One region of the Corynebacterium mycetoides genome, then DNA from elsewhere that is predicted to be linked to it. Evidence: predicted binding sites of a transcription regulator. Region 1 holds the regulator's gene; the other holds the start of a gene.
What was found. Region 1 encodes LexA, which represses DNA repair genes until DNA is damaged. Its sites were predicted from a motif close to CGAACANNTGTTCG; they were not measured.

Region 2: BLS40_RS00890 (HNH endonuclease signature motif containing protein) is a predicted target of LexA. The motif match lies at 2,075-2,088, and genes of this name have one in related genera.

The regions. Positions count from the first base shown of each region.
Region 1 covers NZ_LT629700.1:737,023-740,537, reverse strand. The annotation lists gene BLS40_RS03680 (1-phosphofructokinase family hexose kinase) at 1-206, opposite strand, end outside; gene BLS40_RS03675 (DeoR/GlpR family DNA-binding transcription regulator) at 263-1,063, opposite strand; gene lexA (transcriptional repressor LexA) at 1,192-1,878, opposite strand; gene BLS40_RS11305 (hypothetical protein) at 2,368-2,490, shown strand; gene nrdR (transcriptional regulator NrdR) at 2,551-3,009, shown strand; gene hrpA (ATP-dependent RNA helicase HrpA) at 3,025-3,515, opposite strand, start outside.
Region 2 covers NZ_LT629700.1:165,687-169,201, forward strand. The annotation lists gene mfd (transcription-repair coupling factor) at 1-1,361, shown strand, start outside; tRNA gene BLS40_RS00880 (tRNA-Leu) at 1,375-1,448, shown strand; gene BLS40_RS00885 (pyridoxamine 5'-phosphate oxidase family protein) at 1,486-1,974, shown strand; gene BLS40_RS00890 (HNH endonuclease signature motif containing protein) at 2,147-3,515, shown strand, end outside.

The sequences.
Region 1 (3,515 bases):
CACAGCAGAGTGAACGGGTCTGTCGGCCCGCAGGGCGCGATGGCCAGCGTGGGCTGGCCCGCCTGTGCGCAGGCGCGGGCGACGTTGATGCCTTTGCCCCCGGCCTCGCGGCAAGCTCGGAGGGCGCGGTTGACGCCACCCACCTCTAGAGAGTCGAGCTCGAGTGTGGCGTCGATGCTCGGGTTGGGAGTGAAGGTGACTATCACTGCGGGGCTCCTCGGGGTCTCGTTACCCCCGATTCTTTCCGAATGTGCCCGGTTGGTCAAGAGGGGGTAGTTTCTCCCCCTGCCAGAATGACCTCGACGCCGTGCTGGGCGAGCTCGTCCAGGATCGATTGCGGGGCGGCGTCGTCGGTGATGACTACGTCGACGTCGTCAAGCGGGGCGAAGCTGACCAGGTAGTCGTTGCCGAGCTTCGAGGAGTCGCACAGCACGACCACTGTGCGCGCGTTGGTCACCATCGCGGACTTGATCGCCGCCTCTTGCGCGTCCGCCGTGGACAGACCGTGCTCGACGCTCAGCGCGTTGGTGCCAATAAACGCCACGTCGGCGCGCAGAAGGGCGAGGGAGCGCAGCGCCGTAGGTCCCACCACCGCCTGCGTAATCGCGCGGACAGACCCGCCGAGCAGCTGGACGTGGGGCAGCTGCGCCGCGGACAGATCCAGGGCGATCGGGATGGAGTTGGTCACGATCTGCCAGGAGGGCGCGTGCGGGTGCGTGGCGATGATGCTGGCGAGCGCGTGAATCGTTGTGCCGGAGTCGAGGAAGATCCCGCCCTCGGGGTGGTCCGGAAGGAAAGCGAGCGCCGCGCGCGCGATTGCCGATTTCGCCGAGGATGCGGAGCGGAACCTCGTGTCGAGCGGAAACTCCGTAGTGAGGTAGGACTGGCTGGCCACGGCCCCGCCGTGGACGCGCTGGATCACGCCGTCCCGGTTCAGTGCCGCGAGGTCGCGCCTAATGGTCTCCGCCGTGACGCCGAATTTCTGTGCAAGCTCCGTGACGTTGACCCGGCCCTCGACGGCGGTCAACGACGCGATCTGTCGCCTGCGTTCTTCTGCGTACATGCCTGGGCCGTCCTTGGGGCTGAGAGGGGAGTAAACCGTCTGCCATTGTTCCAAACAAAACCTGCCCGGTTGGGTGTGTTTGTGTTTGCATGCCCCCAAGCGGGGCTACATACGGGGGCGGAGGGGACCTAGAGGGTCCGGAAAACGGACACGACCCGCCCCATGATCTGTGCCTCGTCTCCCTTGATGGGGGAGAACGCGTCGTTGTGGGGCAGCAGCCACACCCCGGAGGAGTCGCGGTGGAACTCCTTGACCGTCGCTTCGCCGTCGAGAAGCGCGGCGACAAACTCGCCCTCCTCCGCTACCGGCTGGGCACGCACGACGACCCAGTCCCCGTCGAGGATGCCGGCGTCGCGCATCGACTCGCCGACGACCTGGAGCATGTAGAGCTCGCCCTCGCCCAGCAGCTCCTGCGGGAGGGGGAAGTAGCTGTCGATGTTCTGCTCCGCCAGGATGGGGGAGCCTGCCGCGATGCGGCCTACCACCGGGACGAAGCGCGGCTGCGACGCATCCTCGGGGGCGACGACGTCCTCGGCGGTGGACTTCCGGGGCTTCGCAGAATCGGGCAGGTGGCGCAAATCTACGGCACGGGGCTTATTGGGGTCGCGCCGGAGGAAGCCCTTCTTCTCCAGTTCCTTGAGCTGGTAGGCGACCGAAGACGTGGACTGCAGCCCGGCGGCGTCGCCGATCTCGCGGATGCTGGGTGGGTACCCGCGCAGCACAACCGCGTCCTGTATCACCTCCAGGATCCGGCGCTGCCGGTCGGACAGGACACTCATGTCAAGCGTGCTCGGGTCGTCTTTCTTGCGGGGCATCGGTTCTCCTCTACTTTCATCGCTACTTCATCGGTACTTCATCGGCGGCGCATCATCGGGCGTGCTTGCAAAGCTACCAGAAGTGGCAAGTTTGTTCGACATTCTTGGCGCGACACTGGACACGTGTTGGACAAGGTGCTATAAATCGAACATAGAGACGGCATCGAACATGTGAACGGTAGCTTGTTCGACGGTGTCCGACTCGCCCTTAGAGTTAAAGGCAACACAACAAAGGAGACAATCATGACCATCCAGATCGATCGTGCCAGCACTGCTCACACTCCCCACACGGCCCACCCGGCCCGGGCTACTACAGTCGCGGTGTGGGACGTCGCCCCCGAGACGCACACGCGCGCGCACTCAACCCGTGTTCGAACCCTCAGTCCACATAATCGAACTCATGAGCGTGTTCCTCGCCTGCCACGGCCCACGGAAATCCCGGCTGAGACCGCATTCGAATCCCGCCACGAAAACCGCGCGGATATTCTCATGGGCGCCGTTCTCGGTCTCGCGCTGATCCTCGGTTCGGCGGCCGGTGGCGCATTCTCCGCGGACCCGGCGGACCAGGGCCATGGGGCGGCGCACGACGTCGTCTCGGCGCAGGTGCGCTAGCTCCCAGCGCTAGGATCTGGCTCTAGGTTCTGGCGCTCGTCCGGGGGTAGTATCGGGGGCATGCACTGCCCGTTTTGCCACCACGAACAGTCGAGGGTTCTCGATTCCCGCGTCATCGACGCCGGGTCCGCCATCCGTCGCCGGAGAGAGTGTGCGAACTGCGGAGGGAGATTCACCACGGTGGAAAAGGCCATCCTCATGGTGGTCAAGCGCAACGGGGTCAGCGAGCCGTTTGATCGCGACAAGCTCATCAGCGGCGTCCGCCGCGCCTGCCAAGGCCGCGACGTGTCCGACGACGCGCTCAAGCGCCTCGCCCAACAGGTGGAGGAGACGGTGCGTAGTCACGGTAGCTCGCAGGTCGACGCCAACGATGTCGGCCTCGCCGTCCTCGAGCCGCTTCGCGCACTCGACGAGGTCGCATACCTGCGCTTCGCGTCCGTCTACAAGTCCTTTGAGTCGGCTGACGACTTCGAGTCGGAAATCCGTCTCATGCGGCGACGGGACAGGGAGAACTTCTGACCCGCCGCCGGCTCGTTAGCGTAGCGCGTCGACCATCTTCTCTATCCGTCTTTGGCTGACGGGCTTCGGGGTGCCCAGGCGCTGCGCGAACAAGCTGACACGCAGCTCCTCGATCTGCCACAGGATGTCCCTCACAGCCCGGGTCTTCTCCCGGCCGCGGGGGAGTGAGCGCAGCTTCGCGTCGAGGTAGCGGCGCGTCGACGCGACGATGTCTTGGCGCTCGGCGTCCCTGTCGGGATCAAGCGCCATGTCCTCCAACCGGATCCGCATCGCTTCGATGTAGCGGGGCACGTGCTGCAGATGCTCCATCCCGTGCGTGGCGATCGCGTGCGGCGGGAAGTAGAACGCCAGCTGCCCGCGCATGTCATCGATCGCCGGGCCGCTCCACTTCTCGAGCTCCGTCGACATGTTCGCGAACTGCACCAGGGAGGGCGCTACCGCGACTACATTTTGGCGCACGCCGAAGGGCACCTGCGGTTTGAGCTCGGTGACCAGGGCCTCGAACT
Region 2 (3,515 bases), 570 kb from region 1:
GCCTCCTGCAGACGGGTGTGCAGTGGAAGAACCTGGGCTTGATCGTGGTGGATGAGGAGCAGCGTTTCGGCGTGGAGCACAAGGAGCACATCAAGGCGCTCAAAGCGCACGTGGACGTGCTGACCATGACAGCGACGCCGATCCCGCGCACGCTCGAGATGTCGCTGACCGGCATCCGCGAGATGACGTCGATCACAACCCCGCCGGAGGACCGCCACCCGGTGCTGACGTATGTGGGGCCGCAGGAGGAAAAGCAGATCGCCGCCGCGATCCGCCGCGAGCTGCTTCGCGACGGCCAGGTGTTCTACATCCACAACAAAGTCTCCGACATCGAGAAGGCGGCGCGCCGGATCCGGGAGCTGGTGCCGGAGGCGCGCGTCGTCGTCGCGCACGGGCAGATGTCGGAGCAGCTGCTGGAGCAGACGGTGCAGGGCTTCTGGAACCGCGAGTACGACGTGCTGGTGTGCACCACGATCGTCGAGACTGGTCTGGACATCGCCAACGCGAACACCTTGATCGTGGAGAATGCCCAGAACATGGGCCTGTCGCAGCTGCACCAGCTGCGCGGCCGCGTCGGCCGTTCCCGCGACCGCGCGTATGCCTATTTCCTGTACCCGAAGGACAAGACTCTCACGGAGACCTCCTACGACCGCTTGGCCACGATCGCCCAGAACAACGACCTCGGATCCGGCATCGCCGTGGCGCAGAAAGACCTGGAGATGCGCGGCGCCGGCAACGTGCTGGGCGCCGAGCAGTCCGGGCGCATCGCGGGCGTCGGGTTCGACATGTACGTGCGCCTGGTCGGGGAGGCCGTGGAGACGTACAAGGCGTTGATGACCGGGGAGACCGTCGACGCTACCGACAAGGGGCCGAAGGAGATCCGCATCGACCTGCCTGTCGACGCCCACATCCCCGAGTCCTACGTCAACTCCGAGCGCCTGCGCTTGGAGATTTACCGCAAGCTCGCCGAGGCGCGTGACGACGCCGACCTGCGCACCGTCGCTGATGAAATGGCCGACCGCTTCGGGCCACTGCCCACCGAAGTCGAGCGGCTCCTGGCGGTCGCCCGCCTGCGCCATCAGGCACGCCGGGCCGGGGTCACTGACATTCTGGTGCAGGGCACCCGTATAAAGTTCCAGCCCGTCGAGCTGCCGGATTCCAGGCAGGTGCGGCTCAAGCGCCTCTACCCGGGTGCCACCTACCGCGCGGCGGCGAAGGTGCTGCAGGTGCCGTTCCCGCGCGCGGCCAAGGGCGTCAACCAGCCGAATCTGCGCGACACGGAGCTGCTGCAGTGGGTTTCGAACTTCCTGTCCGACATGTTCGACGTGGAGAATGTCAAGGTGTTCTCGGTCAGCGAGTAAGGTGTCAGGGCACGCCCCTATAGCCCAATTGGCAGAGGCAGCGGACTTAAAATCCGCGCAGTGTGGGTTCGAGTCCCACTGGGGGCACCGCGCGGGGCCGCCCGCGGTGCGTACACTGGCGCCCATGGATACTCACGAGATGACCAAGAGCGACATTGTCGAGATCATGCGCGGCAAGTCCATCGGAATGCTCACGACCGTGGGCGGCGACGGCGGGCTCTACTCGCACCCGATGGACACCCAGGAGGTCACCGACGACGGTGACGTGTACTTCGTGGTGGGCAAGGACAGCGAGCAGGGGCGCTGGCTCAAGGACACTCCCCAGGCGAACATGGCGTACTCGGACGCGGGATCTTGGCTGTCCGTGGCCGGCACGGTCCGCTTCCTCGAAGGGGAGGAGCGCGCCGAGAAGATCGACCAGCTCTGGGACGACTCCATGTCCTCCTACTTCGACGGCAAGGAGGACCCGAACTTGGGCGTGGTGCTCCTCGATTCCGAATCCGCCCAGTTCTGGGGCCACAAGGACGGCCGGGTCGCGGCCCTGTTCGATCTCGTCCGCACCCGCGTGACCGGCGAAGAGTCCGGGGACGGCACCGCAACGGTCGAGCTTTAAGCCCGTTCAGCGCTCCGGGGGGCGCTTTTTTCGGCCCGTTGTCGCATTCGAACGTGTCCACTAAATTGCACCTGAAGAATCTGGCAAATACCCTTGCTTGCGATTGTGTGTTCGATTGTTGTGGGTGGTGATCGAAGGGGGGATCATGGTTGACGGTACACATGGGGTGGTCATGCCCGAACGTTTCTTCCGCACGCAGCGCCCGGGTGATGCTGTGTGCGCGCTTGGGCAGCGCAAGCGCGACGCGGAGTACGAGTTGTATGGCGTGTGGGCGGACCCGGCCTACGACGTGTCCGATTTCGAGTGCGAGGTCACCCGGATCGCGGAGGCGGCGGGCGAGTCGCGCAGCGGGGTGGAAAAGGCGATCTTCGCCTACCGGCGCCTGGCGGACCTGCCGTGGCTGCGCGCGGTTCACGACGCCACACGCGTGCTCGACGTGCGCAGGCTGATCGCCGTCGACGCCGCGATCGCGGAACTCGGCCCGGATCTTGCCGGTGAGATACTCACCGCACTCGACGAGTTCGCCGCGGCGATGTTCACCCCGACAAAGGCCAACCAGCCGCTGCCGACGCCGAAGGCGATCACCCACCGGATGCGCAGGTTCATCGCCACACTCGACGAACAGGTGGGCTACAACCCGGCGGACAGGAAGCGGCGCACCCGCGACAACGACGCGTTCGCGGTGCACGATTTCACCGCCGGCACCCGCTCAGGTGTCACTATCGAGTGCGATAACGCCACCCACGCGGCGATCAGGCAGTTCCGCCGCCAAATCGCCCGCGAGCGCAAGGTCAGCGAGGAAGAAGCCACCAGGCTCATCCTCACCGGCCGGCTCACCTGCGATATCACGGTCACCCTCTACGGCTACGCCCCACTGACACCCGACAAACAGGTGGTGGCGGGCGCGGCGATGTTCTTCCCCGGCAGCGGCTGGACCGATAGCGCGGCAGGCGCAGTCCTCGACGACATGACAGGCGGTACCCCGCCGCGCATCATTGATCTGGACAGTGTCGCCGATGATGAGGCCGCAGGCTACACCCCGACTGCCGGGATGCGCGCTTACGCCACCGCCCGCGACGGTGTGTGCATATGGCCCGGGTGCACCACGCCTGCGCAGCACTGCCAGCTCGACCACCGCGTGCCCTACCGCGACGGTGGTGCCACCGTCGCGGGCAACCTGTACTCGCTGTGCCAGACGCACCACAACGCCAAGACCGACCGGCGGGCCTACTACCTTGTCGACCCGGCCACCGGCGATGTCGTGTGGCTGTTCGCCGACGGGACCTACCACTTGTGCGAACCCGAAGGGTTCATCGGCTCCCAACTCGGCGTATCCACCCCGAGGTGGAACACCGATGTGGATACCCGCCGTAAGAAACGCGACCGGATGAGCACCTTCTTCGCCCGCGGCCACGCATTACTCGACACCTACGACACCACCCACGATTACCCCGCCTGCGCACGCGCCCTGACCGAGCTGGAAGAAGAATACGGCATGACATTTCCCTACCCGCCCGAACCACCCACACCACCCACACCAG